DNA from 3 places in the Mesorhizobium sp. CNPSo 4670 genome. Region 2 is predicted to be linked to each of the others. Evidence: riboswitches for the same ligand, from Rfam matches in the RefSeq annotation. Region 2 holds a riboswitch; each other region holds the start of a gene.

Region 1 (9,505 bases), on a different contig from region 2:
ACGAACCGGAGATTGCCATGTTCAAGTTCCTTACACCGAAGTCGATCAAGCCGCCCTTTGCCCGCTACAGCCACGGCGTCGAGGTGCCGGCCGGCAAGCGGCTGGTGCTGTGCTCGGGCCAGGTCGCCATCACGGCGGACGACCAGATACCCGAAGATGCCAGCGCGCAGGCCGAACTCTGCTTCCGCAACATCGCGGCAGTGCTCGGAGAGGCCGGTCTGGGGCTGCAGGATATCGTCCGCATCAACGCCTACGTCACCGACCGCGCACATCTGCGGCCCTATATGGATGTCCGCGACCGGCTGTTTTCCAGCCCGGCGCCAGCCTCGACGCTGATGATCGTCACCGGTTTCGCCCGGCCTGAATTCAAGGTCGAGGTCGAGGCCATCGCGGCTGGGTGATCGACAGGCCGCGCTTGCCGCGCTAGGTCTGACCTATTATCGAAGAGGCGTAACATGACCGTTGCAAAAAGACGCGTGTGGTGGGGCGACTACCGCACGACCGAATACGCCTCGATCGACCCGGAGGCAACGATCGCAGTGCTGCCGCTGGCGGCGATCGAGCAGCATGGTCCGCATCTGCCGGTCTCGACCGACACTGCGATCATGAACGGCATGCTCGACACGGTGATTGCCCGCCTGCCCGACGATCTCGACATCCGCATCCTGCCGGTGCAGGCGGTGGGCAAGTCGAACGAGCATCTTCACGCACCGGGCACTCTCAGCCTGCCGGCAACGACGCTGGTCGAGGCCTGGACCGAACTTGGCCTGTCGATCGCACGGGCCGGCGTGCGCAAACTGATCGTCGTCAATTCGCATGGCGGCAATGAAGAGATCATGGGCATCGTCACGCGCGAACTGCGTGTGCGCGAAAAAATTCTGGCGGTGAAAACCAGCTGGCAGCGCTTTGGCCGCCCGGCCGGCATGTACACCGAGCTCGAGGACCGCCATGGCATCCATGGCGGCGATGTCGAGACGTCGTTGATGCTGCATTTCCGGCCGGATCTCGTCGACATGGGCAAGGCCGACAATTTCGTTTCCAGTGTCGCGAGGGCCGAAAAGGAATTTTCGCTGCTGCGCCACACCGGCACCCATGCCTTTGCCTGGATCGCCAGCGATCTCAACCCGAATGGCGTGGTCGGCGACGCCAGCATCGCCACGGCCGAGAAAGGCCGGCTGACATCAGAACATCAGGCCGACGGTTTCATCAGCCTGCTGCGCGATGTGCGTAAGGCAAAGCTTGCCGACTGGCTGAGATAGCACTTCCGTCGCAGGGCAGGTCACCTGAATATCAACATGTCCTAGATGTCGATCTTCAGCGCAAAGGGCGTTCCCTCAAAGGCGTCGGCGCCGCGCCCGATAGCCTGGATCGCCTCGATCATGCGGCCATTGCGGTGGAGCAGCACATCGGCCACCGCAATCAGCCGCGGGTTGGGCGTCGCCGATGGAGACAGCGCCCGCAGCGTCTGCGCCAGTTCGGCTTCGTCGCGCTTCGGCGCCAATGCCGCGGCGATGATGTAGGCGGAAGCGGTCGAGCGGCTGATGCCGGCATAGCAATGCACGACCATCGGCTTTGCCCGGTCCCATCGGCGCGCGAAATCAAGCAGGTTGCGGACATGCTCCTCGCCCGGCATGGTCATGCCGTCCTGCGCCACCGCGATGTCGTGCATGACCAGATGCAGATGGTTTTCCCGGGCGATCGAGGCCGGGCGCACAACGTCGGTTCCGGCGGCGAGCAGCGACAGCATGCGGTCGGCGCCGGTCCTTGCCACCGTTTCCTCGACCTTTGCCAGCGAACAGACATGGATCATCGTTTCGAACCCTTCGAACGATCCTCGCGCCGTGACGCCCATTCGGCAAGAGCGGATTCGAGCCGCTGCCATTCCTCCGGACTCCCCGGCAGGCCGGCGCGCAAGACGCCCGGACGATCGGCGAAATGACGCAGCAGGATGCCGCGCTCGCCGAGTTTGGCAAACAGATCGGCGGCGTCGTGCAAGCAGAGATAGCGGAACAATGTGGTGCCGCCCGCGACAGCAGCGCCGAAGCGGCCGAACAGCACATCAAGCCGTGCCGATGCCTCCGCAAGCGATGCCCGCATCGCGTCCTGCCACTCAAGGTCGGCAAGCGCGCGAATGCCGTATTCCAGCGCCGGGCCGGCGACGGCCCATGGTCCGAATTGCGTGTCCAGCCGGCCGACCGTCACCGCATCGGAAAGCGCAAAACCGAGCCGCAGCCCGGCCAGGCCAAAGAACTTGCCGAATGAGCGCAGCACCACGATGCCGCCCTGACCGACATCGACGCCAAGGCTGTGCTCGTGCGGGCCGACATCCATGAACGCCTCGTCGACCACCAGCAGCCCGTGCTTGGCGCGCAGCCCCGCGGCCAGCGCCAGCAGCCTGTCGCGCTCTATGATGCGCCCATCCGGATTGTTGGGATTGACGATGATGGCAAGGTCGGCTTCCGCCAATACTTCGAAATCGCCGACCTCCGTCACCGCGTGCCCGGCGATCACCGCTGCCCGCGCATGTTCGGCATAAGTCGGACCCAGCACCAGCGCCTTGCCGGGCGCGATCAGCGATGCGACGCGCGGCAACAGGATCTGCGTGCCGGGTGCCGCCGCCACATTGGCTGGCGATGGCGCGCCATAGGCGCTCGCCGCGATCTCGACCAGCTCGCTGGCACGCGCTGCCTCCGGCAGCCGCGACAGGGTGGTGGCGGGCAACTCGAAAAGCGGGTAGGAGTGCGGATTGATACCGGTCGAGAGGTCGACGAAAGGCTGCGGCGCGTTGGGGAAAAGCGCCCTCGCCCGGCCGAGACTTCCACCATGGTCCACCGCCCCATCAAGAAGCTTCATGTCAATCCTGATCGCTTTCCTGTCATTGGCCGCTGAATTCGTCCTGGGTTACCCGGACTGGCTGTTTCGCGCCATCGGCCATCCGGTGACGTGGTTCGGCAGGCTGATATCCTTTCTCGACGGCCGGCTCAACCGCGCCACTGATCCCGACGCGCTGCGTCGCAAGCGTGGTGTCCAGGCGCTGCTGGTCATCGTGCTGGTGCCGGCGGCGATAGGGCTCGGCGTGCAGATCCTGCTCTGGTTCGTTCCCATGGGATTGATCATTTCCGCTCTTCTGGCGACATCGCTTCTGTCGCAGAAGAGCCTCTACGAGCATGTTGAGGCCGTGGCCGACGCGCTCGATACCGGTGGCCTTGCTCTTGGACGCATCGCCGTCTCGCGCATCGTCGGCCGCGATCCCGAATCGCTGGACCGGGCCGGTGTCAGCCGCGCGGCGATCGAGAGCCTGGCCGAGAATTTTTCCGACGGCATCGTTGCTCCCGCCTTCTGGACCGGCGTCGGCGGGCTGGCAGGAGGCGCTGCCTACAAGGCAGCCAACACCGCCGATTCGATGATCGGCCACCGCACCCCGCGCCACCAAGCGTTCGGTTGGGCGGCGGCGCGCTTCGACGATTGGATCAACCTGCCGGCATCGCGGCTGACGGCGCTGTTGATCGTGCTGGCCGCATTCCTCGTCAGGGGTGCTGATGCGAAAAACGCCTGGCAGTCTGTGTGGCGCGACGCGAAAAAACACCGCTCGCCCAATGCCGGCTGGCCGGAAGCGGCGATGGCCGGCGCGCTCGGCCTGGCGCTCGCCGGGCCGCGCAGCTATGGCGGCGTGCTGGTCGACGATCTCTTCATGGGCGAAGGTGGCCGCCGCGAGGCCGACAGCATCGACATCAGGCAGGCGCTGAAACTCTATCGTGTCGCCGATTATCTGCTGATCGCGCTGTTCGGTTTGGTCTTGGCAATCGTCATCGTCGCGTGATCGGGCCTGCTGGTTAAGGCTATCAGAACTCGATGCCTTGCTGCGCCTTCACGCCCGCGGAAAAATGGTGCTTGGTCACGCCCATTTCGGTGACGAGATCGGCCGCCTCGATCATTGCCGGCTTGGCGTTGCGGCCGGTGACGACGACGTGCAGGCCCTCGCGCCGCACCTTCAGCGCCGCAACCACTTTGTCGAGATCGAGATAATCGTAGCGCAGCGCGATGTTCAGTTCGTCGAGCACCAGCAGGCTGATCGATGGATCGGCCATCAGTTCGAGCACTTTGGCCCATGCGGCTTCGGCCGCCGCGATGTCGCGCTTCAGATCCTGGGTTTCCCAGGTGAACCCCTCGCCCATGGCGTGCCAGACGACGCGGTCGCCAAAGGCGGCGAAGGCATCCTTCTCGCCGGTGTGCCATTTGCCCTTGATGAACTGGACGACGCCGACACGCTTGCCGTAGCCGAGCATCCGCAGCGCCAGACCAAAAGCGGCGGTGGTCTTACCCTTGCCCGGCCCGGTGTTGACGATCAGCAGCCCCTTCTCGATCGTCTTGGCCGCCACCTCGGCATCCTGCACTGCCTTGCGCTTGGCCATCTTGGCGCGGTGGCGTTCCTCATCCCGGTCGTCAATGGTCTTGTCGTCGATATCGGTCATTTCATTTCACCTTGAGCGGCAGCCCCGCCACCATCAGCAGCACCGTATCGGCGACAGCGGCCACCTGCTGGTTGAGCCGGCCGCCGGCATCGCGAAAACGGCGCGCCAGTGCGTTGTCCGGCACGATGCCTTGGCCGACTTCATTGGACACGACGAACCAGGGCCCGCGCGGCCGCGACAGCACGTCCGCCAGCCGACGGCACTCAAGGTCGAGGTCGTGTTCGGCCAGCATATGATTGGTCAGCCACAGTGTCAGGCAGTCGACAAGCACCGGCTGATCGTCCGGCAAAGCCTCGAGCGTGCCGGCGAGATCGAGCGGTGCGTCGATGGTCGCCCAGCCCTCGCCGCGCCGCGAGCGGTGCAACGCGATACGCTCACGCATTTCGTCATCATAGGCTTGCGCCGTGGCGATATAGGTCCATGGCGAGGGTAGAACCGTCGCCAGGGTTTCGGCATGCGCGCTCTTGCCGGAGCGCGCACCGCCGATGATGAAGGTCAGCTTGCTGCGATCAGGCAAAGCTGTCGCGCAGGCTGGTCGCGGTGCCGGTGAAGCGGCCGCGCACCACGCCGACGACGGCGCCGAGCACCAGCCAGAACACCAGGTTGGTCACCGTAACCGCCACCACGAACTGGTGGTGCAGGCCTTCCGGGATCGGCGTCTCGAAACTGTCGGGCTGCGGTGCGCCGACGACATGCGGCGCGACGATCAGCAGGACAGCAAGGATCGCAAGCGGCAGCGACTTGCGGAACGCGATCAGGCCGAGACCCGCCGCGGTCGCCACCACGGTTGCCCACCACCAGATCTGGCGCTGCGTGAGATCGGCCGCCGGCATGGCGGGCAATTCCGGTGGCAGGCCGAGGCCAGGTGCCAGCGTGAACACGGCAAAGCCGGCCAGGCCCCAGAATACGCCCTGGCGCCAATTGCCGATGCCGCCGGCGAATTCGGAAACCGCGACCAGGATCAGCGCAAAACCGATGCCGGTGACGATATTGGCGACAACGCTGAAGGCGAAACGCTCGAAACCGTCGGCCGGCGCCCAGCCTTCGTCTTCCGCGGCCGGAGTGGCTGCTTCCGCCGGCGCCGGGGCGGCGGAGCTCATGGCATTCCCCGCCGGAGCGGCTGTGCTCATGGCGCTGGTATCGGTTGCGGCAGGAGCGGCATGGTCATGATGGTGGCCGCCGCCGGCCTGTTCGTAGACTTCCGCCTTCAGGATCAGCGGCACGGTGGCATAGGCCTGCAGACAGGCGAGAACGACGCCGGCCACGAGCCCTGCGATCGCCGCGATGAACACGACGTTGCGAAACAAGTTCATGATGTCAAATCCTCGTCAGTGGCAGGGAAACGCCATCGAATGGCGATAGTCGTGAGCCGCATTGTGGACCGCATCGATATGCGAGAAGCCGACAAAGCCGACAACGAAGATGCCGAGCAGCGCCACGAGTGCAAGCTGCATGAAGCGCGACTGCGAGGAGACGGAGGCGCCGAGGGAGACGGAAGCGGTAGTCATGTCTTGTCCTTTCACCCTCCACCCGAGGGCATCGAAGTCAGTTTCCTGTCGCCGGCAGGTCTCCTGGCTCGCGGATCAGCGCCCTTCCCCACCTTCCCGAAGAAAAACCTTCAGTGGCATATGGAGAGGACTACCGCACACAGTTGCGGGGGCAGCCACGGCATTGGGCAACCAGTCCGCCCGCACCGCATTCCCTCTTGGCTCCAAAACGGAACCGACGACAAGCGCGACTATAGGGAAAATCGCCGCAACCGGCAAACCAAATTCCGCCGACAACCAGCGCGATTGCGCCATCCAGATAAATCGGGTCTCCGGCACAACAATTGACAATTCCCATGGTCGGGTGTCGGCTGACAAATCCACAGGAAGCCAGCCATGCAGCCCATTGCCAGCGAGCGCGATCCTTACAACGGCCTGACCCGGGCCGAACCGACGCTGCCATCGTCGGCCTATTGGGATGCGGACAGCTATCAGCGCGATCTCGACGTCATCTGGTACAAAAGCTGGTTGCTCGTCTGCCGCGAGGCCGACCTTGCGCAGCCGCTTTCATTCCGCACCTTCCGCGTCGGCACGCAGGAAATCGTCATGCTCCGCGACGAAACCGGCGAACTGCGCGCCTTCCACAACACGTGCCGCCATCGCGGCTCGCAGCTTTGCCAGGAAAGCGAAGGCCGGCTGAAGGCACGGCTCATCACCTGCCCCTACCATGCCTGGTCCTATTCGCTGCGCGGCGACCTCGTTCGCGTGCCGTCGAAGTCGCTGCCGGAAGGCTTCGACAAGGCAAATCATCCGCTCTATCGCGTGGCGCTCTCGGTGTGGCGCGGTTTTGTCTTCGTCAATCTGCAAGAGGACGCCGCCGGCTCGGCGCAAACCTCCTTCGATCCAGCGTCCGGCAGTCTCGCCAACTGGCCGCTGGAAACGCTTGTTACCGGCCATGTGCTGCGCAAGGTGATGAACTGCAACTGGAAGATCTTTTGGGAAAACTTCAACGAGTGCCTGCATTGTCCGGGCGTCCACAAGGACCTGTCGCGGCTGGTGCCGATCTATGGCCGCGGCCTGATGGGTCGCCATGACGATCCCGAATGGTCCCGCCACGCCGACAATGACGCGCCGGAGTTTTCCGGCGGCCTGCGTGCCGGCGCGCAGACCTGGTCGCGCGATGGCCAGGCGCATGGGCCGATCTTTGCCAGCCTCACATCAGCCGAACGCGCCGCCGGCCAGACCTACGCCACCAACCTGCCGTCGATGTTCATCGTCGGGCATGTCGACTATGTCAGGACCGTGCGGCTGGTGCCGCTCGGCCCCGAGCAGACCGAGCTTGTCGCCGAATGGCTGTTTGCGCCGGAGGCGCTTGATGCAACCGATATCGACAACATCGTCGCCTTCGGCAAACAGGTGCTGGAGGAGGATGCAGGGATCTGCGAGGTCAACCAGAAAGGCTTGCGCTCGAGGCGCCATGCGGCCGGCGTGCTGATGCCCGAGGAGTACGACCTGCACCGCTTCCACAACTGGATCCGCGAACGGCACGCAGCAGCTACCCCCAACCCGTGAAGATCACAGCGATTTCGGCAGGTATCGCCAGGTCACGAAGCCGCAAAACGCCGCCAGCAGGCCGAGCGTGACGAACACCGACCCCAGTCCGAAGAACGCCAGCACGACCGAATAGACCAGCGGCGGCGTCAGTTCGGAAAAGTCGAGATAGGTGCGATAGACCGCCGCCATCTGCGACCTTTCATAGGATCGCACCGAGCGCATGAAGGCGGTCGAGCCCAGTGCATCGAGCGCGATGGTGAAGAAAGCGCCGCAGAGCAGGAGGGCGCCGGTGAGCAGCGGCCCGGTTTCGCCGACCGCACCCGCCGCCAGCAGCATGGCCGACATGGCGAAATAGGCAAATGTCATGGTTCGGCGGCCACCGAAGCGCTTTCCTGCCTTGCCCCAGAAGATGGCCATGAACAGCAACGCATTGCCGGCCGAAACCAAAAGACCGCCGGCCAGCTTGCCCTCGCCGGTGATGACCATGAACAGCGGCCCATAGACGAAGAACGTCGTCCAGAAACAGGAGCGGCCGAAGGCGATCAGCCAGGCCAGCCGCAACCTGGGCTGGGCGAGGAAGCGGCCGATATTGGCGAGCGGATTGGCCGGCCGCGTCTTGCCTGGGCGGATCGATGGGTTGTCGCCCAGGCGGTAGGTCCAGAACAGCGCCAGCAAGGCCAGCGCGAACACCGCCACCGCACCATGCGCGGCGTAGATGCCGAAGCGCGTGTAGAGGAAGATGCCGAGCGTCGGCCCGCCGGTCCAGGCCAACATCGACCACGCCATGCGCAGTGATTCGGCCTGCATGAAATCGGTCTTGCGGATGTGGTCCATGATGTAGAGGTTGAGCGTGATCGACAGCGCGCTGGCGCCCATCACGCGGCACAGCATGCCGGCCAATTGTCCGGCAAGCGTATGGGTGACGAAGAACAGCGAGCCGATGGCCAGCAGGCAGGCACCTGCCGTGTAGACCCAGCGCCGGGCAAAGCGTCGGATCAGCATCGGCATGAACAGCGTTACCGACAGGCCGAGCATCGCCACGATGGTGTAGAGGATCGAGACGATCTGCTCGTTATGCAGGATCTCGTAGGCCTGTATCGGGATGACGCTCGACACCGTGGCGCGGGCGAATGATTCGACCGCATAGAGCGAAGCGAAGGTGCGCGCGTCGGCCGGCCGCAAAGCCGGTAGCCAGATCGGATGGCGCACATGGGTGGACATTGCTTCCCCAAAGCAGAATCAGCGGGTCAAATCTGCCGTGGTGATTCCTGCACGGGTAACAGGAAACCGACGCCTATCCAGCAAAAGCGAAGTCGGCCAAAGGCTTTCCGGCACTGGCCTAAAGCGGCGCCTGATCCATCTTCTGCAGCGCACCCTATACCCGAAGCTGCCGGCCTTCTTTTGTCCGGGGCAACCGTGATAGTCGTCTTGCGGGGCTGAATCAGAATACGAGACCATGAGCATCCACACGCCGACCGTACCAATTCAGGATCGACCGAAGCGCATCGTCGCCATCGACATCGTGCGCGGTATCGCGCTCATCGCCATGGCGAGCTACCATTTCACCTGGGACCTGGAATTCTTCGGCTATACCGATCCCGGCCTCACCGCTTTCGGCTGGTGGAAGATCTATGCGCGCTGCATCGCCTCGACCTTCCTGTTCCTGGTCGGCGTCAGCCTGTACCTCGCCCATGGCCGGCAAATCCGCTGGAACGACTTCTGGAGGCGCTTCGCCATGGTCGCCGGAGCGGCGATCGCCATCTCGGTCGTCACCCGCATTGCCACCCCGGACGGTTTTATCTTCTTCGGCATCCTGCACGAGATCGCGCTGGCCAGCCTGCTCGGCCTCGCCTTCCTGCGGCTGCCGGCGCTGCTGACGCTACTTGTGGCAGCGCTGGTCATCGCAGCGCCCGTCTATCTGCGCTTCGAGGCCTTCGACCATCCATGGCTGTGGTGGATCGGCCTGTCGGCGATCAATCCGCGTTCCAACGA
Region 2 (9,505 bases):
GACCAGGCTGCAGGAGGAGGGCGTGGTCGTTCCCAGCGTCGACCCCGAGACCGCCGCACGGCTGATCAACGGCGCCAGCAGCCAGGCGGCGCAGCGGATCGCCAATTCGAACGACCCCGAAGCGACGTCGAAGACCGTGGTGGTGGCCTTCAGGCAGTTGCTCGAAGGCTTGCTCAAGAAGCAGGGTTCGCAGCCGGTCTGAAATCCCCATTGGCGGCCTGGGGCCACTGCCCACGATTGACAAGAGCCGGTTTGAGCGCATCCTCTCGCCCCATCTCTGAGCGGAGATTCGGGGCATGTGGGATTTTGATATCGGGAGGTCGGTGTCCATCATGATGCGGACCTGGCCGTTCATTGTCTTTCGCATGATCGTCTATTTCGGCATCACGCTGGCGTATATCGTGGCGACCGGCACGGGCGCCTCCGTTGGCTACGGCGTTGGCCATATCTCCACCGACCCGGACGGGCCGCTGTCCTTTGCCCTGTGGGGCGGGATGGTCGGCTTCGGCGTCGTCTCGATCGCTGTCTACTGGATCCGCGAATACATCCTCTATGTCGTCAAGGCCGGCCATATAGCCGTCATGGTCCATCTGATCGACGGCCGCGACATTCCCGACGGCCAGGACCAGATCGCCTATGCCAAGGACATCGTGACCCAGCGTTTTGCCGAGGCCAACATCCTTTTCGTCGTCGACCAGCTGGTCAAGGGCGCCATCCGCGCCATTACCGGGTTGCTCGGCGGCATCGCCGCCTTCCTGCCGATCCCGGGCCTGAGTGGCCTGGTCAGCTTCATCAACACGGTGATCCGCCTGTCGCTGACCTATGTCGACGAGATCATCCTCGGCTACAACATCCGTATCAATTCAGCCTCGCCGTTCGAGACGGCGCGGCAAGGCGTCGTGCTCTATGCCCAGAACGGCAAGATCATGGTCAAGAACGCCGTCTGGCTGGCGGTCATCATGTGGGGCGTCTCGTTCGTTATCTTCCTGCTGATGCTGGCCCCGGCCGGCGCCATTCTTTTCCTCATGCCCGGGCAGCTTGCCGGCTGGGCCTTCGTGCTCGCCATCGTCTTCGCCTGGGCCTTCAAGGCGGCGTTCATCGAACCCTTCGCCATCGCCTGCCTGATGCAGGTCTATTTCAGGACCATCGAGGGCCAGGTGCCCGATCCCGCCTGGGACGCCCGGCTGGCCGAGGCGTCTTCGAAGTTCAGGGAACTCAAGGACAAGGCGCTGGCCTCTTTCGGCGGTTCTCGCTGGGGCATGGCCGGCGCGACACGCTGATCGGCAGTGGTTGCCGGTGCGGCATCGACCCCGCTGAGGCGCGTCACGGTCGATTTGAGCAGCACTTCACCTTGCCCGCAAAAGGTCTCGCTCATGATCAGTTCCGGCAGTGGCAAGCGGCGGCCCCAGCCATGCGCCTCGAGGTCCGGCTTTGGCGCGAACTCGGAAACATGGCCGACGCAGAGATAGGCGACCGGCGTCACATGCTCGGGAATTGACAGAAGCTGTTTCAGCGCTTGCGCCTCGATGATGCTGACCCAGCCGACACCCACGCCCTCGGCGCGCGCCGCCAGCCAGAAATTCTGCACCGCGCAAACCGTGCTGTAGAGGTCCATCTCCGGATTGTGCCAGCGCCCCAGCGGCGAACCCTTCGAGCGCTGCCGGTCGCAGGTAATGCAGATGTTGAGCGCGCTTTCGCAGATGCCTTCCAGTTTGAGCTTGCGGTAAAGCGCCTGTCGTTCTTCCGCGATGGCCGGCAGTTCCTGCTCTCGCGCCGCCAGGAACAGGTCACGCACCTTTTCCCGTCGCTCCGCATCGCGAATGACGATGAAATTCCAAGGCTGCATGAAGCCGACCGAGGGGGCGTGGTGAGCGGCAAGCAGCAGCCGCGCCAGCACCTCATCGTCGAGCGCGGTTGGCAGGAAATGGCTGCGCACGTCGCGCCTTGTAAACATGGCGCGATAGACAGCGTCGCGCGCACTCTGGTCAAATCCGTCGCCAACAGAGGCGGTCATGTGTTCCGGCATCGCGTGTCCCCTTGCGATTGCTGTAGATGCCGTCCGCCTGACCATGCGGATGACGATGCCTGCCAGGCCGGTCTTCTGGCTCGGGATCAACCCGCGTCCGGTGCCTTCCCGTCATCGACAGTGGCATTTACCGGCGCGGTCCCCCTTACAGCGTTGGGCACGCCACGGAGTTCAACCGTGTTCCCGATTCTCCCGCTTGCGGCGGGCACCAGGCAGTGGCAGTGACCTTACGCCGAAGCGCTGACGACGCCAATGCCTGCAGCGACACCAATGGACGCATGTGTGATTTTCCCCAGCCATCAGGCCACGACGCATGGCCATCGCGACGTCGGGGCACTAGATAGGGAGGATGGCCACTCGTCTCTACACCCATCCGATCTTCCTTGAGCACATCACGCCGCCCGGTCACCCCGAGCGGCCGGACCGCTTGCGCGCCATCGAGCGGGTGCTCGACGATGAGGCGTTTGTCGGGCTCGATCGCATCAAGGCGCCCGAAGGCGACGAGGCCACCATTCTCTACGCGCACCCCGCCGATTTCGTCGCCCGCGTCCGCGCCGCCATTCCCGACGAGGGCATCGCCCGCATCGACGCCGACACGACAGTCAGTCCGAAGAGCTGGCAAGCGGCGATCACCGCGATCGGCGCCGCCAACGCCGCCGTCGACGATGTCTTTGCCGGCCGCGCTGACAACGTCTTCGTCGCAGCCCGGCCGCCTGGCCACCACGCCGAAAAAACCACGGCCATGGGCTTCTGCCTCTTCAACACGGCGGCGATTGCGGCGCGCTACGCGCAGAAGAAACATGGCGTCGAGCGCGTTGCCGTCGTCGATTGGGACGTGCATCACGGCAACGGCACGCAGGATATTTTCTGGGACGATCCGTCGGTGCTTTATTGCTCGACGCACCAGATGCCGCTTTATCCCGGCACCGGGGCGAAGAGCGAAACCGGCGCCGGCAACATCGTCAACGCGCCGCTGGCGCCGCAGACCGGCAGCGAGGTTTTCCGAGATGCCCTGCTGTCGCGTGTCCTGCCGGCGCTCGACAATTTCGCGCCCGACCTGATTATCATTTCGGCCGGTTTCGACGCGCACCATCGCGATCCGCTGGCAGAGATCAACCTGACCGAGGATGATTTCGACTGGGCGACCGGCCAGCTTATGCAGCGCGCCACGCGCCACAGCGGCAACCGGCTCGTCAGCCTGCTCGAGGGTGGCTACGATCTGCAGGGACTGGCATTTTCGGTCGCCGCCCATGTCGGGCGACTGATGAAAGGGTGAATGATGGCTGGAGAGACCAACGAAGACGTCAAGGCGATGAGCTTTGAGCAGGCACTCGACGCATTGGAAAAGATCGTCGATGATTTGGAACGTGGCGACGTGCCGCTCGACCAGTCGATCAGGATCTATGAGCGCGGCGAGGCGCTAAAGGCGCATTGCGACCGGCTGCTGAAGGCCGCCGAGGACAAGGTCGAGAAGATCAGGCTGTCGCGCGACGGCAAGCCGGTTGGAACCGAGCCGCTCGACGCCGACTGAGTCATGCTCCCGAACGATGGTCTTGCCTCACCGGCTTTTGGACATGATCATGGTCGAGGATAGCAGCCGTCCCGATTGAAACGGCTTCAGGACAAGAGGAGGTTCGCAAACGATGTGCAGAAACATCAAGACCCTGTTCAATTTTGATCCGCCGGCAACCAATGACGAGGTGCGCGACGCCGCACTTCAGTTTGTGCGCAAATTGAGCGGAACGACGCGACCTTCGAAGCAGAACCAGCACGCCTTCGATCATGCGGTCGAAGCCATCGCGGCATCGGCGCGTGAGCTTCTCGATTCCCTCGAAACCCATCAGCATCCTCGCAATCGCGAAGAGGTGGCCGCCAAGGCACGGGCAAAATCGGCGATCCGTTTTGCCTGATCCAACAACCGGCGACGGCCGCTGACAAGGAGAGTCCATGAGCTTCTTCCCCGGGAAAGACCCTGAAGTCGGCGACGCCTTTGCCAGCGACCAGATCGAACTGATGGTCATCCCGAACGCCAAGGACATTGGCGGTTTCCAGGTACGCCGCGCTCTGCCGACCGCCAAAAGACGGCTCGTCGGGCCTTTCATCTTCTTCGACCGCATGGGCCCGGCGATCCTGCGCGCGGGCCAGGCGCTCGATGTCCGTCCTCATCCGCATATCGGGCTGTCGACGGTAACCTATCTGTTCGACGGCAAGATCAGGCATCGCGATTCACTCGGCACCGAAATGGTCATCCAGCCCGGCGACGTGAATTTGATGACGGCCGGCCGCGGCATCGTCCATTCCGAGCGCACGCCGGAGGAATTGCGTGGTGCGCCGATGTCGGTCTCCGGCCTGCAGACATGGCTGGCACTGCCGGACGGCAAGGAGGAAGTGGCTCCGGTTTTCGAGAACACCGCTGCTTTGCGGCTCCCCGAGATCGATGCCGAAGGCGTCAGCGGGCGGGTCGTCATCGGCGACTTCCAGGGACTGCTGTCCCCGGTGAGGGCTAATTCCGAGACGCTTTATGCCGACCTTAGGCTGGCGCCAGGCGCCAGCGTTAAAATCCCGGCGGATGCCGAGGAGCGCGCCATCTACACGCTCGAAGGCGACGTTTCGATTTCAGGCGATGTTTTTCCAGCCGAGCGGCTGCTGGTGTTTCGGCCCGGCGACGAGATCGTTGTGTCGTCGGAAGGCGGCGCCCATTTCATGCTGTTCGGCGGCGCCTCGCTCGGCTCGAAGCGTTACATCTGGTGGAATTTCGTCTCGTCCTCCAAGGAGCGCATCGAGCAGGCCAAGGAAGAATGGAAGACCGGCCGCTTCGATATCGTTCCCGGCGATGAGGAAGAATTCATCCCGCTGCCGGAAAGCTGATGCATGTCGCCCAAAAGTGGCCGGGTTTTGGGACCTAAAGCCTGATCCGCGTCACTGACACGCATTTACTTTCGCCGGCGGCCGGCCTATCCCGCCCATGAACAGAAAGCCTGAGCAGGCCTACCCGTGAACTCAACGCCGCATACGCCGCTTCTCGACAAGGTCCGCATCCCGGCCGACCTGCGCACGCTTGCCGAGAGCGAATTGCCGCAACTGGCATCCGAGCTTCGTGCCGAACTGATCGATGCGGTGTCCCACACTGGCGGCCATCTTGGCGCCGGCCTCGGCGTGGTCGAGCTGACGGTGGCGCTGCACTATGTCTTCAACACCCCGGATGACCGGCTGATCTGGGATGTCGGCCATCAGGCCTATCCGCACAAGATCCTCACCGGCCGCCGCGATCGTATCCGCACCTTGCGCCAGGAGGGGGGCTTGTCCGGCTTCACCCGCCGCGCCGAGAGCGAGTACGACCCCTTCGGCGCCGCCCACTCCTCGACATCGATATCGGCCGGCCTTGGCATGGCCGCCGCTCGCGATCTCTCCGGCGGCCGCAACAACGTCATCGCCGTTATCGGTGACGGCGCCATGTCGGCCGGCATGGCCTACGAGGCGATGAACAATGCCGGCGCGCTCGATGCCCGGCTCATCGTCATCCTCAACGACAACGACATGTCGATTGCGCCGCCGACTGGTGCGATGAGCGCCTATCTGGCGCGTCTGGCCTCGGGCAAAACCTATGTCGGCCTACGCGACTTCGGCAAGAAGCTGACCTCTTATCTCGGCAAGCGCGCCGACCGTGCGATCACCCGGGCGGTCGAGCATGCACGCGGCTACGTCACCGGCGGCACGCTGTTCGAGGAACTGGGCTTCTATCACATCGGCCCGATCGACGGTCACAATCTCGAGCATCTGATCCCGGTCCTGAAGAACGTCCGCGACAATGGCGAAGGCCCGGTGCTCATCCATGTCGTCACCCAGAAGGGCAAGGGCTACGCGCCCGCAGAAGCCGCCGCCGACAAGTATCACGGCGTCAACAAGTTCGATGTCATTACCGGTGCGCAGGCGAAGGCACCGGCCAACGCGCCGGCCTACACCAAGGTGTTCGCCGAAAGCCTGGTTAGGGAAGGCCGCGAGGACGACCGCATCGTCGCCGTCACCGCCGCCATGCCGAGCGGCACCGGCCTTGACCTGTTCGGTGAAGCATTTCCGTCGCGGACCTTCGATGTCGGCATCGCCGAACAGCACGCGGTGACCTTCGCCGCCGGCCTCGCCACCGAAGGTTACAAGCCGTTCGCCGCGATCTATTCGACCTTCCTGCAGCGCGCCTACGACCAGGTCGTCCACGACGTCGCGATCCAGAAACTGCCGGTGCGCTTTCCCATCGACCGCGCCGGCTTCGTCGGCGCCGACGGCGCCACCCATTGCGGCGCCTTCGACACCACTTTTCTGGCTACCTTGCCTGGGTTCGTCGTGATGGCGGCGGCGGACGAGGCGGAACTGCGCCACATGGTGCGCACCGCGGCAAGCTATGATGACGGCCCGATCGCCTTCCGCTATCCGCGTGGCAATGGCGTCGGCGTCGACATGCCGGAGCGCGGCGCGGTGCTCGAAATCGGCAAGGGCCGCATCGTCAGGGAAGGCACCAAGGTCGCGCTGCTGTCCTTCGGCACGCGGCTGCAGGATTGCCTGATCGCCGCCGAGGAGCTTGGCGCGGCCGGGCTCTCCACCACGGTCGCCGATGCTCGTTTCGCCAAGCCGCTCGACGAGGATTTGATCCGCCGGCTGGCCCGCTCGCACGAGGTTCTGGTAACGGTGGAAGAGGGCGCCGTCGGCGGCTTCGCCAGCCATGTGCTGCAGTTCCTTGCCCATGAGGGCTTGCTGGAAAGTGGCCTGAAGGTCCGCCCGCTGGTGCTGCCCGACGCGTTCACCGACCACGCCAAGCCGGAAAAGATGTATGCCGATGCCGGGCTGGATGCCGCCGGCATCGTGCGCACCGTGTTCGTCGCCCTCGGCCATACGGCCCGCGCCCAGCGCGCCTGAATCAAAATCTCAAGGGCTTGAATCAGTTTGCCGACTTGATTCCTTAACGCATTGTTAACGCTGCCGTTTGGCGCTTTGCTTACCGTGTCTCTTGGCCGTTTTTCAACGGCGCCCTGCTAGATCGTGATCAGGCAGGGAGACAAAAACAATGAGAACGCTTCTGTGCGGCGCAGCGCTTTCAGCGGTCATCGTCGCGCCGGTCGCCGCCGAAACGCGCTATGATCGCAGCCTTGAAAAGGCGGCCATGGGCATCATCGCCGGCAAGATGGGCGACATCCGCGGCGGCTTTTCCTACAAGCAGGTGCCGCAGCTGGTGGTCCTGCCGGACCCTGTGCCGGCGCCTGCGGCTGCGACCGAGCATCCGGGTGAGCAAGCTTCGGGAAATCGGGATGACGGTTTGTCTCCAGCCGTCGATCGCCGGGTTTCGCGAACCATCTTTTAGTGCACGCTCAAACTTAAGGCGCTCGCGCTTTAGAACCACATGTCGCGCACGCAGCGGCCATCGCGCGGCAGGTCGTCGTAAGTGTCGAGACCGTCGAAATGGTCGATCGGCAAATCGGCGACGGCCTCCGGCGGTGCAAGCCTTACATTGACGGCGATTCGAGTGCGGCCAGTGGTGCTGGAGCCCAAGCCACGCCAGGCGAGCACGCAAGCGCAAGTGGGACAGAACAGGATCTCAAGCGAAGGCGTGTCCTTTCCGGGGCGCGTATAGCTCTTCATCGGCCCCGAGACGTGGATGCGTTCGTCGACATAATCGTAAGCCCAGAGCGCGCCATAGCGGCGGCAAAGCGTACAACTGCACGCGGTGACCGGCCCGGGATCGCCCTCCAGGGTCCAGTGGTTTGCACCGCAGTGGCAGGTTCCTGTCAGCATTTGTCCTTCCTCGCATTCGGACAGCAACGGCGCTCCTGCTTAGCATTGTGCCGGGCCGACGCGATGCTCGCAAGCGGCGCAGCGGCTTGAAGCGTTCGCATGCTTTCGAACGATGTTCCTTGTCCGGCCCCAATATCCTTGCCTTCGCGACCGGCTTTCGCCATGAAGGCCGATGAACTCGCCTTTGCCAGCCAGCCCCCGCCAGCGGCTCGACGACCTGCTCGTCCAGCGCGGCCTGTTTGCCAGCCGTTCGCGCGCCCGCGACGCGGTCGAGCGTGGCACGGTGATGGTCGACGGCGTCATAGCCCGCAAGCCCGGCCAGAACGTTTCGCCGCAATGCCTGATCGCCATCGATGATCCAGCGCAAGGCTATGTGTCGCGTGCGGCGCTGAAACTGATCGGTGGGCTCGACCATTTCGGCCTCGATCCCGCCGGCCGCGAGGCGCTCGACATCGGCGCCTCGACCGGCGGCTTCACCCAGGTGCTGCTTGAGCGCGGCGCTGCCCATGTTACCGCCATCGATGTCGGGCATGGCCAGATGCATGCCGATATCGGCGACGATCCGCGTGTGACTGTCATCGAGGGCCTGAACGCGCGCGATCTCACGGCCGCCGATCTGGCCGGCCGGGTCCCGGATTTCATCGTTTCCGATGTCAGCTTCATTTCGCTGAAACTGGCGCTGCCGCCGGCGCTCGCCATTGCGAAGGCTGGTGCCGGCGCCATGTTTCTGGTCAAGCCGCAATTCGAAGCGGGCCGCGAAGCGATCGGCAAGGGCGGCCTGTTGAAGGATCCCTACGATGCCGCCCGTGTCGCCGGCCTGCTGCAGGATTGGTTGGACGCCGTTCCCGGCTGGCGTTCGCTGGGCCTGCATTTGTCGCCGATCGAAGGCGGCGACGGCAATCGCGAATTCCTGCTCGGTGGGATCAAGGATCGATGAGCGCGCGTTTCAGCATCAGGAAACTTGGCGCCCAGGGCGACGGCATCGCCGAGACCGAGAGCGGCGATCTGTTCATTCCCTTCACATTGCCCGGCGAGGTCGTCACCGCCGCGCGCGAAAAAGACCGCGCGATGCTGATGGCGGTGCTGGAGGCTTCGCCGCTGCGCATTGATCCCGCCTGCCGCCATTTCACCGAATGCGGGGGTTGCGCGCTCCAGCATGTCGAAGCCGCAGCCTATCGCCAATGGAAACGCGAAAAGGTGGTGCACGCCCTGAAGGGCAAGGGCATCGATTGCGACGTCGGCGAACTGGTCGCCTGCGCGTCGCACACACGCCGCCGTGTGGTGCTCGCCGCGCGGCGCACCGATACAGGCATGCTGCTCGGCTTCAATCGCCATCTGTCGCCGGAAATCATCTCGATATCGGAATGCCCGATCTCGCTGCCCGAGATCGTCAGCGCGTTTGATCGGCTGAAGGCGCTCGCCGAACTGGTATGCGCCACCACCAAATCGTTCCGGCTGGCGGTCACCGTGACCGGGTCAGGCCTCGATATCGCGGTCTACGAGTCGGGCAAACTGGGCGAGAACCAGCGTCGGGTCGCCTCCAACTTCGTCTTGGGTCAGGGATTTGCTAGGCTGTCCATCGACGACGAGATCATCATCGAGCCAAGGAAGCCTGTGGTCATGTTCGGCAATGTCGCGGTCGCCGTGCCGCCGGGCGCCTTCCTGCAGGCGACCGATGCAGCCGAACAGACCATGGCC
Region 3 (9,505 bases), on a different contig from region 2:
ATCAGCGCTTTCGGCGTCAAGTCGGCAGCACCGACGCAATACCCCGCCGGCACATCGGCCGATCTCGGCGACGGCGTCACCCTGCAGCTCAATGCCGACGGCAGTTTCATCATGCAGTCGCCCAAAGCCTTCGAAGGCGATCGCGGCCAGCGCATCTACTACGCTTCCTCGGCGCCGCCGAAATTCACCACCGACAACTACAAGACCGTGCTGTTTTCGGAAGGCATCGGACGGTCGTTCATGAACTCGCTGACCGTCACCATACCGGCGACCGTCATCCCGATCCTGATCGCCGCCTTTGCCGCCTACGCCCTAGCCTGGATGCGCTTTCCCGGCCGGGCGCTGCTGATCGCGGTCATCATCGGCCTGCTGGTGGTGCCGCTGCAGATGTCGCTGATCCCTCTGTTGAAGCTATACAACGGCGTCGGCGCTTTCTTCGGCATGCCGTCGAAAACCTATCTCGGCATCTGGCTGGCGCATACCGGCTTCGGCCTGCCCTTCGCCATCTACCTGCTGCGCAGCTACATTGCCGGCCTGCCACGCGAAATCATGGAATCGGCGCGTATCGACGGCGCCAGCGATTTCGAGATCTTCGTCAAGATCGTGCTGCCGCTGTCGTTCCCGGTGCTGGCCTCGTTTGCCATCTTCCAATTCCTGTGGGTATGGAACGATCTGCTGGTCGCGATGGTTTTCCTGGGTACGGAAGCAGACCAGATCGTGCTGACCGCCAAGCTCAATGCGCTGCTTGGCTCACGTGGCGGCGACTGGGAGATCCTGACGACATCGGCTTTCGTGACCATCATCGTGCCGCTGATCGTGTTCTTCTCGCTGCAGCGCTATTTTGTCCGCGGGCTGCTTGCCGGCTCGGTGAAAGGAGGCTGAGACCATGCAATCCGCTTTGAAGGCCAGTTCGAAGCCTGACCTCGCCGTCGATCGCGACTGGTGGCGAGGTGCGGTGATCTACCAGATCTATCCGCGCAGCTACCAGGACTCGAACGGCGACGGCATCGGCGACCTGAAGGGCATTATCGGCCGACTCCCCTACATCGCGGCTCTCGGCGCGGATGCCATCTGGATCTCGCCATTCTTCAAATCGCCGATGAAGGATTTCGGCTACGACGTCACCGATTACTGTGACGTCGATCCAATGTTCGGCACGCTGGCCGACTTCGACGCGCTGACCACCGAGGCACACAGGCTGGGCTTGAAGGTGATGATCGACGAGGTGCTGTCGCACACTGCCGACAACCACCCATGGTTCAAGGAAAGCCGGTCGAGCCGCACCAACCCGAAGGCGGACTGGTATGTCTGGGCGGACGCCAGGCCGGACGGCACGCCGCCCAACAACTGGCTGTCGATCTTCGGCGGCTCGGCGTGGCAATGGGACACCAGCCGTCAGCAATATTACCTGCACAACTTCCTGGCCGAGCAGCCCGATCTTAATTTCCACAACCACGAAGTCCAGGACGCGTTGCTCGACGTCACCCGCTTCTGGCTGGAGCGCGGCGTCGACGGCTTCCGCCTCGACACCATCAATTTCTACTTCCACAGCCAGGGCCTGGAAAACAATCCGCCGCTGCCGCCCGAGCAGCGCAACGACCAGACCGCACCCGCGGTCAATCCCTACAACTACCAGGACCATCTCTACGACAAGAGCCGTCCGGAAAACCTCGGCTTCCTCGAACGCTTCCGCGCCTTGCTCGATGAATATCCGGCTACCGCCGCAGTCGGCGAAGTCGGCGATTCGCAGCGTGGGCTGGAAGTGGTGGCGGCCTATACGGCCGGCGGCAAGCGCGTCCACATGTGCTACTCGTTCGACTTCCTGGCGCCGGAGAAAATCAGTGCAGCCAAGGTCCGCTCTGTGCTGGAATCGTTCGGCAAGGTTGCCAGCGACGGTTGGTCGTGCTGGGCCTTTTCCAACCATGACGTGATGCGCCCGGCCTCGCGCTGGGCGGCAGGCGAAACCGACCCGACCGCGTATCTCAAGGTCATCTCAGCGCTGCTGATGTCGCTGCGTGGCTCGGTCTGCATCTACCAGGGCGAGGAGCTTGGGCTCGGTGAGGCCGACCTCCGCTTCGAAGATTTGCAGGACCCCTACGGCATTCGCTTCTGGCCGGAATTCAAGGGCCGCGACGGCTGCCGCACACCGATGGTGTGGGACGGCAGTGCCAGGAATGGCGGCTTCTCCTCGGCCAAGCCATGGCTGCCGGTGCCGGCCAAGCACCTGTCGCAAGCGGTCAATGTCCAGCAGGGCGACGAGAGCTCGCTGCTTGAGCACTACCGGCGCTTTCTCACCTTCCGCCGCGCCCATCCGGCGCTGGCCAAGGGCGACATCACATTCATCGAAAGTGAGGGCGATACGGTCGCCTTCACACGCCGAGCGGGCAATGAGCAGGTCGTCTGCGTCTTCAATCTGGGAGCCAGGCCAACCAAGATTGACCTTGGCAACCGATCGCTGCACCCTTTGCCGGGACACGGATTTTCGGGGCAGGCGAGCAGTGGCTCCATACAGCTCGACGGCTACGGCGCCTGGTTCGGGCGCATCGACTGAATTTCAGATCACTTGAATTTCAAATCACTGGGAGGAAACCAATGGCCGATGTCACGCTAAGACAAGTGAAGAAGTCCTACGGCAATCTGAACATTCTCCACGGCATCGACCTCGATATCAAATCGGGCGAGTTCATCGTCTTTGTCGGCCCGTCGGGCTGCGGCAAGTCGACATTGCTGAGGTCGATCGCCGGGCTGGAGGAAATCACCTCCGGCGAACTCAAGATCGCCGGCGAGGTCGTCAACGACGTGCCGCCATCGAAGCGGGGCATCGCCATGGTGTTCCAGTCCTACGCGCTCTACCCGCACATGACCGTCTACGACAACATGGCGTTCTCGATGAAGATCGGCAAGGAGAACAAGGCCGAGATCGACCGCCGCGTGAAGCAGGCGGCGGAAATCCTGCAGTTGACCAAATATCTCGACCGCCTGCCCAAGGCGATGTCAGGTGGCCAGCGCCAGCGCGTCGCCATCGGCCGCGCCATCGTGCGCAATCCGAAAGTGTTCCTGTTCGACGAGCCGCTGTCGAACCTTGACGCGGCACTGCGGGTCGCCACCCGCATCGAGATCGCCAAGCTCAAGGAATCGATGCCCAACACGACCATGATCTACGTCACCCACGACCAGGTCGAGGCGATGACGCTGGCAGATCGCATCGTGGTGCTCAAGGAAGGTCATATCGAGCAGGTCGGCACGCCGATGGACCTCTACAAGAAGCCCGGCAACCTGTTCGTCGCCCAGTTCATCGGCTCGCCGGCCATGAACATTCTGCCGGCTACCATCGACAAGACCGGAAACCCGACCGTCGTCAGCCATGTCGGCGGGCGCAAGGCAAGCGTGCCGATCGCGACGCCGGCTTCGGCAAAGGGTGCTGCGGTGAGTTTCGGCGTGCGGCCGGAAGATCTGATCATCGCCAGCGGCACGGAGTATCTGTTCGAGGGGACGGTCGACTATGTCGAGCAACTCGGCGAGGTCCAGCTTGTCTATGTCGACATCGGCCGCGCCGACCTGCCCCTGGTGACCAAGCTGCCTGGCAATGTCGAGGTCAAACGCGGTGCGACGCTGCGGCTGAGCGCGGATGCGAACGACCTTCACGTCTTCGACGCGGACGGGCACTCCTTCTCGCTCCGTCAGCCGGAAGTAAAGGCGGCTTGAGACAGAACCAAGTCTCGACACGAAAAGAGCGGCGGGCCAGGCCCGCCGCTCTTTTTTGGAAATCAACTTCGGCTGTTAGCGATTGCCGAAGAGGTCGCGGTCGGCGCTCTGAGGGGCGGACTTCTCTACGTCACCCGACAAATTGAGCAGCTTGCCGACGAACCCACCGCTGTTGCGGATCGAGCCCGTCTGCGAGTTGTCAACCGAACCGACCGCAGGCTGGTTTGCGCCGTTCGAACCGTAGTTGTCGCTGGCGGCGAAAGCGCTGCCGGAGATCGCCAGGACGGCGGCAGCAGCAAGCATGATCTTCTTCATTTCAAGTCTCCTGAATTCTGGTTTTCGCCAGGACGGCGGCAGAGCCCGCCGCCCCTGGGAATCGGCTGTTAGTTGTTGCCGAAGAGGTTACGGTTGCTACCCTGGGCAGGCGTCTGAGCAGCCGGCTCCGACTTCTTGGTCGAAGCGGTGTACGAGCTGTCGACAGCAGCGGTGGCTGCCGGGGCATTCGAACCATAGTGGTCGCTGTTCGCGAAGGCGCTGCCGGAAATGGCCAGAAGGGCGGCGGCAGTGAGGATGATCTTTTTCATTTTTTGGTACTCCAGTATTTCTTATTTTTGCCGTCCGTCTAGCGGCGTGTCTTGGGAAGAAATCGCGTCGTTCGGACAGCCCCGATGTGGGAGAGCCATCCAGTCATTTCCAATCACGAAGTTGTTCCGCGTGGACCAAGAATCCACCACTTGAAATTGTGCCAGGGGTTTCCACACTCAATGTTTTTCTAGTTATATCAAATAGTTGTACAAAACAGGCACCCCGATCACCAACTGTGTCGGAGGCCCAGCGTTCACACGTCCTGCACGCACCGTCAACAGAAACGAACCGTTCGGTTCGATTTTAGAGGCTGCTAATAGTCACTTTTCGATACCGATAGCCTTCTTTGCTTCCCGACAAGCGGGCAGATTCGGCGATATTGCAGCCGGCTATGGTTGCCCAAGAGATAGGGCTTCCGCTCCGCGATCGCCGACCGGAACGTTTCTCAAACGTGTCGCGCCGCATGGATACGATGTCGTTTTCATGCCGATGGCGCGCCCGCGATCGTGATTAGATCATGCCATCTCAGGTGCCGCTTCGTGACGGCGAGGCGGAGAATTGGGAAGCCGGTCAGAATCCGGCGCTGCCCCCGCAACGGTGGTGGAGTTCAAGTCGCAACGGGAGACCACTGGGCAATCGCCTGGGAAGGTGTCGCGATGGTCCGCAAGGACAACTCCAGAGCCCGGAAACCAGCCCGAGATGTCTAGACTCGACTGATCGCGGTGGGCGGTCAAGAGGTGGATAGTGCATGTCCGGCGGATCGCCGGCCTGCGTCCAATCCTTCCTCCGTCACCACCAGTTCAGTCCTTAGAAACGAGGACAGGACATGGATGCTCGCAACGACATGCTGAGGCTCTTGAGTGGGCGCCGGCAAGGCTTTTCGCTGGAACAGCCCTTCTACACCGATCCAGATTATTTCAAGCTCGACATGGAGCTGATCTGGTATCGCGACTGGCTGTTCATCGGTCATGATTGCGAGTTGCCGAAGCCGGGCAGCTACATCACGGCGCAGATTGGCGACTATCCAGTCGTGCTTGTCCGCGACCAAAAGGGCAATATCAACGCCTTCCACAATTCCTGCCGCCATCGCGGCAGCCGCGTCTGCAATTCCGACAAGGGCACGGCGGCAAAGCTGGTCTGCCCCTATCACCAATGGACCTATGAGCTGGACGGAAGGCTGTTGTTTGCCAGGCAGATGGCCGACGGTTTCGACAAGAGCCAGTTCGGCTTGAAGCCAGTCGCCTGCGAAAGCGTCGGTGGCTACATTTTCATCTGCCTGGCCAAGGAGCCGGCGGATTTCGCACCGATGCGCGCGATGATCGAGCCCTACCTTTTGCCGCACCAGCTGCGCGAGGCCAAGGTGGCGTTCGAGTCGACCATTGTCGAGAAGGGCAACTGGAAGCTGGTCTGGGAAAACAACCGCGAGTGCTATCATTGCGCCGGCAATCATCCGGAGCTCTGCAAGACGTTTCCGGAGGCACCCACGGTGACCGGCGTGCAAGGCGCCGACAGCGACCCGGAAATGCTTGCGCACTGGGCGAAATGCGAAGCAGCCGGTCTGCCGAGCAAATTCCGCATCGACCCGGCCGGACAGTACCGCGCCACCCGCGCGCCGCTGCTGCGCGACGCCGTCAGCTACACGATGACGGGAAAGCGTGCAGTCAAGAAGAACCTGTCCGACAACGTCTCAACCGACCGCATCGGTTCCTTGCTGCTCTATCACTATCCGACGACCTGGAACCACATTCTGGGCGACCACGCCGTCACCTTCCGGGTGTTGCCGATCAGCGCCACGGAGACCGCGGTGACGACCAAATGGCTGGTTCACAAGGATGCGGTCGAGGGCGTCGATTACGATCTCGAAGAACTCACCCATGTCTGGACCGAGACCAACGATCAGGACCGCCGCATCGTCGAGGAAAACGCCTTCGGCATCCTGTCGCCCGCCTACGAGCCCGGCCCCTATTCGGAGCTGCATGAGGGCGGCGTCATCCAGTTCGTCGAGTGGTACGCGTCGTTCATAGGTCCGCGCCTTGCCGAAGGCGGCCGGCCGGCGCTGCGCAGCGTTGCCTAGTGCATGTCGCGCAAAAGTGCGCACCGGTTTTGAGACCTCGACAAGCACAGGGCAAGAGTGAGGACAAGAGGATGAATGCGATGACGGATCTCGGCCTCTATCGCCATCTCGACCAGATGACGCCCTGGAACGACAGGCTCCAGGTGCTGGAAGTGATCGGCGTCAGCGACGAAGCGCCTGATGTGAAGACCTTCACCTTCCGCTCCGACAACCAGACCTGGTTCCGCTACAAGCCGGGCCAGTTCGTGACGCTGGAACTGCCGACCGCCGAGGGACCGCTGATGCGCACCTATACGCTGTCGTCTTCGCCATCGCGGCCGTTCTCGATCGCAGTGACGATCAAGGCGCAAGCGGGCAGCATCGGCACACGCTGGATGTTCGACCATCTGACGCCCGGTTCGCACGTCAAGGCCTATGGGCCGACCGGCGACTTTTCGCTGCACAGCCACCCGGCGGCCAAGTACCTGTTCATTTCAGCCGGCTCTGGAGTGACGCCGATGATGTCGATGCTGCGCTGGCTGAACGACTGCGCGCCATGGACCGATGTCGGCTTCGTCAACTGCGCACGGCGCCCGGAAGAGATCATTTTCCGCAAGGAGCTCGAACTGCTCGGCAGCCGCATGCCGGGCCTGTCGCTCGGTTTCATGATCGAGGAGCGGTCCAGCCGCGAGGGCTGGTTCGGCCATATGGGCCGCATCGACGCGATCCGGCTGCCCTTGCTGGCGCCCGATTTCCGCGAGCGCGAAATCTTCTGCTGCGGCCCCGATCCCTTCATGCGCGCCGTGCGCGGCATGCTGGACGCCGCCGGCTTCGACATGACGAAATACCACCAGGAGAGCTTTGCCGCGCCTGTTGTGGAGGAGATCCCGGCACCGTTCACCTTGCCGGCGGAAGACGGCGCCGCGGTTGTCGTCGAAGCCGCGACGCCGATCCGGTTTTCGCTTTCGGATGTCGAGGCCGAATGCGTCGCCGGCCAGACCGTGCTGCAGACGGCCCGCGCCTCGGGCGTGCGGATTCCCGCCGCCTGCGAGTTCGGCCTTTGCGGAACCTGCAAGGTGAAGAAGATCGCGGGCGATGCCGAGATGAGCCACAATGGTGGCATCCTCGATCACGAAATCGACGACGGCTTTATCCTCGCCTGCTGCTCGAAGCCGCTTTCGGCGCTCGAAATCGAGGCGTGACCGGCGGGCGATGCCAGGCCTCAGAACGACGACTACGAGAAACGCCTCGAAAGGCCGTGTCGTTCAAACCCCGTAGCGCTCGGTGCGGATGATCTCCGCTGCGACGCCTGCATCGATCAGTGCTTGGGCGGCGGCCGAAACGAAGGCGTTGGAGCCGCAGACGAAGGCGATATCAGGCGGTCCGGGCAGGTGCGCCATGGATTGCACCATCATGGCAACGTCCACCCGCCGCGAATAATCGGCTGGACGGCGTGCGGCTTCGCGCGTCAGGGTCAGCACCAGGTCGAAGCCGTCCTTGCGATCGTCGAGGGCAACCAGTTCGTCACGAAAGATCACTTCGTCCCAGACCCGCGCTGAAAAGACCAGGGCGACGGGCACGCTCGAATTGCGCTTGGCGCGATGACGGACCATCGACATCAAAGGCACGACGCCCGAACCACCCCCGACCAGCAAGACCGGTCCGCCATCGTCATCGGGCCAGATGAAATGCCCGCCGAGCGGCCCGCGAAGTTCGACCTCGTCGCCAATTGCTGCGACGTCGTGGAAAAAGGGCGAGACCTCGCCATCGTCGAGTTTTTCGATCGCCAGTTCGATCACCCCGCCGTCTCCGGGCGCGGAGGCAATGGAATAGGAGCGGCGAGCCTGATAGCCGTCGGGCGCCGTCAGCCTGACGTCTACATGCTGACCGGCAAGATAGGTGAAAGGCCGCGATAGCTGGAAAAAGAAGCTGGTGACACGCGGCGTGCGCTTTTCGACACGGACGATCCTGACTGTCTGCCAGGGCGATTGTACTGCCGCTGCGTCGCTCATGGATCGTTCGTGTAGCGCTGCTCGCGCCAAGGGTCGCCATAGATGTGATAGCCGCGCAATTCCCAGAAACCCGGCTCATCGCGCTCGGTGAACTGCAGGCCGTTCAGCCATTTGGCCGATTTCCAGAAATAGAGATGCGGCACCAGCAGCCGCGCCGGGCCGCCATGGTCAGGCGTGATCGGCTTGCCTTCGTAAAGCAGAGCCACCATCGCCTTGCCGGCGGTGAGGTCCTTCGTCGGCACGTTGGTGGAATAGCCGTCGAAGGAATGCGCCAGCGTGAAGGCGGTCGGCGGCTCGATGCCGGCATCGGCGAGGATGTCGTCAACAAGCACGCCTTGCCATGGCGTGTCGAATTTTGTCCATGCGGTCACGCAATGGATGTCGCGCGTCATCTTGGTCAAGGGCAGCGCGTTGAACTCGGCCCAGTTCCATTTCTTGATCGGCCGCGGCCCGTGCTTCAGCGTGAACGACCAGTCCTCGGTGCGCACCCGCGGTGTCGGGCCGGCTGACAAGACCGGAAATCCCTGCTCGAGATATTGCCCGGGCGGGATGCGCGCATCGCCGTCGATCGGCGGGCGCCGTCCTGAAGAAAAACCTCGGGTGACCATCGCGGCAATCCCCCTGCATCAGACCACTATCGACCTTATGCAATGTTCTCGAAGATGCCGTGGCGGGCAACCAAAATCTTGATAGACAGGGATCGGCGGCCCGCGTCGCCGAGCCCGCCGATCGCTGCCTTCATGTCAGCGCCCCTGCGTCAGCCATTGGCAAACGGCACCGCGACATAGATCTGGCTGCCGTCGCGCTCGACCAGCAGAAGCACCGATTTGCGGCCGGACTTGCCGGCCTGGGCGATCGCCTGCGTCACTTGCCTGGCAGTTTTCACCGGCGCCTGATTGACGGCAACGATGATGTCGCCGGGCTGGATGCCCGAGGCCGAGGCCGGCTTGTCGGGATTGACGCTTGCGACCAGGGCGCCATGCTGATTGGCCGCCAGGTTCAACTCCTGGCGGACATCAGGGGTGATGTCCATCAGGCCAAGCCCGATTGCAGGGACGCGCGAGCCCTGCTCGGTACTCGGCGCGCCGGATTCGTCGGGCACGGATGCGGTCTTCACGTCGTCGCCGTTGCGCCCGACATCGACGGAAAC

The links. Region 2 has a riboswitch for cobalamin ahead of bluB (5,6-dimethylbenzimidazole synthase). Riboswitches for the same ligand answer to the same signal wherever they lie in the genome.
Region 1: linked by a shared signal. The riboswitch ahead of AC0ZT5_RS10530 (CbtB domain-containing protein) and the one ahead of bluB (5,6-dimethylbenzimidazole synthase) in region 2 are both predicted to bind cobalamin.
Region 3: linked by a shared signal. The riboswitch ahead of AC0ZT5_RS13610 (aromatic ring-hydroxylating oxygenase subunit alpha) and the one ahead of bluB (5,6-dimethylbenzimidazole synthase) in region 2 are both predicted to bind cobalamin.

Annotation. Positions count from the first base shown of each region.
Region 1 covers NZ_JBWJFQ010000004.1:387,979-397,483, reverse strand. Annotated here, with positions in the region: gene AC0ZT5_RS10570 (RidA family protein) at 18-401, shown strand; gene AC0ZT5_RS10565 (creatininase family protein) at 456-1,259, shown strand; gene AC0ZT5_RS10560 (tyrosine phosphatase family protein) at 1,301-1,810, opposite strand; gene cobD (threonine-phosphate decarboxylase CobD) at 1,807-2,853, opposite strand; gene cbiB (adenosylcobinamide-phosphate synthase CbiB) at 2,852-3,820, shown strand; gene cobO (cob(I)yrinic acid a,c-diamide adenosyltransferase) at 3,843-4,472, opposite strand; gene cobU (bifunctional adenosylcobinamide kinase/adenosylcobinamide-phosphate guanylyltransferase) at 4,474-4,989, opposite strand; gene AC0ZT5_RS10535 (CbtA family protein) at 4,982-5,785, opposite strand; gene AC0ZT5_RS10530 (CbtB domain-containing protein) at 5,801-5,980, opposite strand; cobalamin riboswitch at 6,017-6,214, opposite strand; gene AC0ZT5_RS10525 (aromatic ring-hydroxylating oxygenase subunit alpha) at 6,356-7,531, shown strand; gene AC0ZT5_RS10520 (MFS transporter) at 7,535-8,734, opposite strand; gene AC0ZT5_RS10515 (heparan-alpha-glucosaminide N-acetyltransferase) at 8,970-9,505, shown strand, end outside.
Region 2 covers NZ_JBWJFQ010000001.1:461,999-471,503, forward strand. Annotated here, with positions in the region: gene AC0ZT5_RS02065 (TetR/AcrR family transcriptional regulator) at 1-202, shown strand, start outside; gene AC0ZT5_RS02070 (hypothetical protein) at 297-1,280, shown strand; partial or broken gene bluB (5,6-dimethylbenzimidazole synthase) at 1,397-2,071, opposite strand; cobalamin riboswitch at 2,075-2,254, opposite strand; gene AC0ZT5_RS02080 (histone deacetylase family protein) at 2,376-3,302, shown strand; gene AC0ZT5_RS02085 (exodeoxyribonuclease VII small subunit) at 3,306-3,557, shown strand; gene AC0ZT5_RS02090 (DUF2277 domain-containing protein) at 3,670-3,936, shown strand; gene AC0ZT5_RS02095 (pirin family protein) at 3,974-4,894, shown strand; gene dxs (1-deoxy-D-xylulose-5-phosphate synthase) at 5,021-6,934, shown strand; gene AC0ZT5_RS02105 (hypothetical protein) at 7,083-7,376, shown strand; gene AC0ZT5_RS02110 (GFA family protein) at 7,406-7,807, opposite strand; gene AC0ZT5_RS02115 (TlyA family RNA methyltransferase) at 7,980-8,744, shown strand; gene AC0ZT5_RS02120 (class I SAM-dependent RNA methyltransferase) at 8,741-9,505, shown strand, end outside.
Region 3 covers NZ_JBWJFQ010000006.1:232,901-242,405, forward strand. Annotated here, with positions in the region: gene AC0ZT5_RS13585 (carbohydrate ABC transporter permease) at 1-882, shown strand, start outside; gene bglA (beta-galactosidase BglA) at 887-2,551, shown strand; gene AC0ZT5_RS13595 (ABC transporter ATP-binding protein) at 2,593-3,705, shown strand; gene AC0ZT5_RS13600 (DUF680 domain-containing protein) at 3,781-4,020, opposite strand; gene AC0ZT5_RS13605 (DUF680 domain-containing protein) at 4,089-4,289, opposite strand; cobalamin riboswitch at 4,801-5,002, shown strand; gene AC0ZT5_RS13610 (aromatic ring-hydroxylating oxygenase subunit alpha) at 5,117-6,364, shown strand; gene AC0ZT5_RS13615 (FAD-binding oxidoreductase) at 6,445-7,545, shown strand; gene AC0ZT5_RS13620 (ferredoxin reductase) at 7,609-8,355, opposite strand; gene AC0ZT5_RS13625 (sulfite oxidase-like oxidoreductase) at 8,352-8,963, opposite strand; gene AC0ZT5_RS13630 (DegQ family serine endoprotease) at 9,113-9,505, opposite strand, start outside.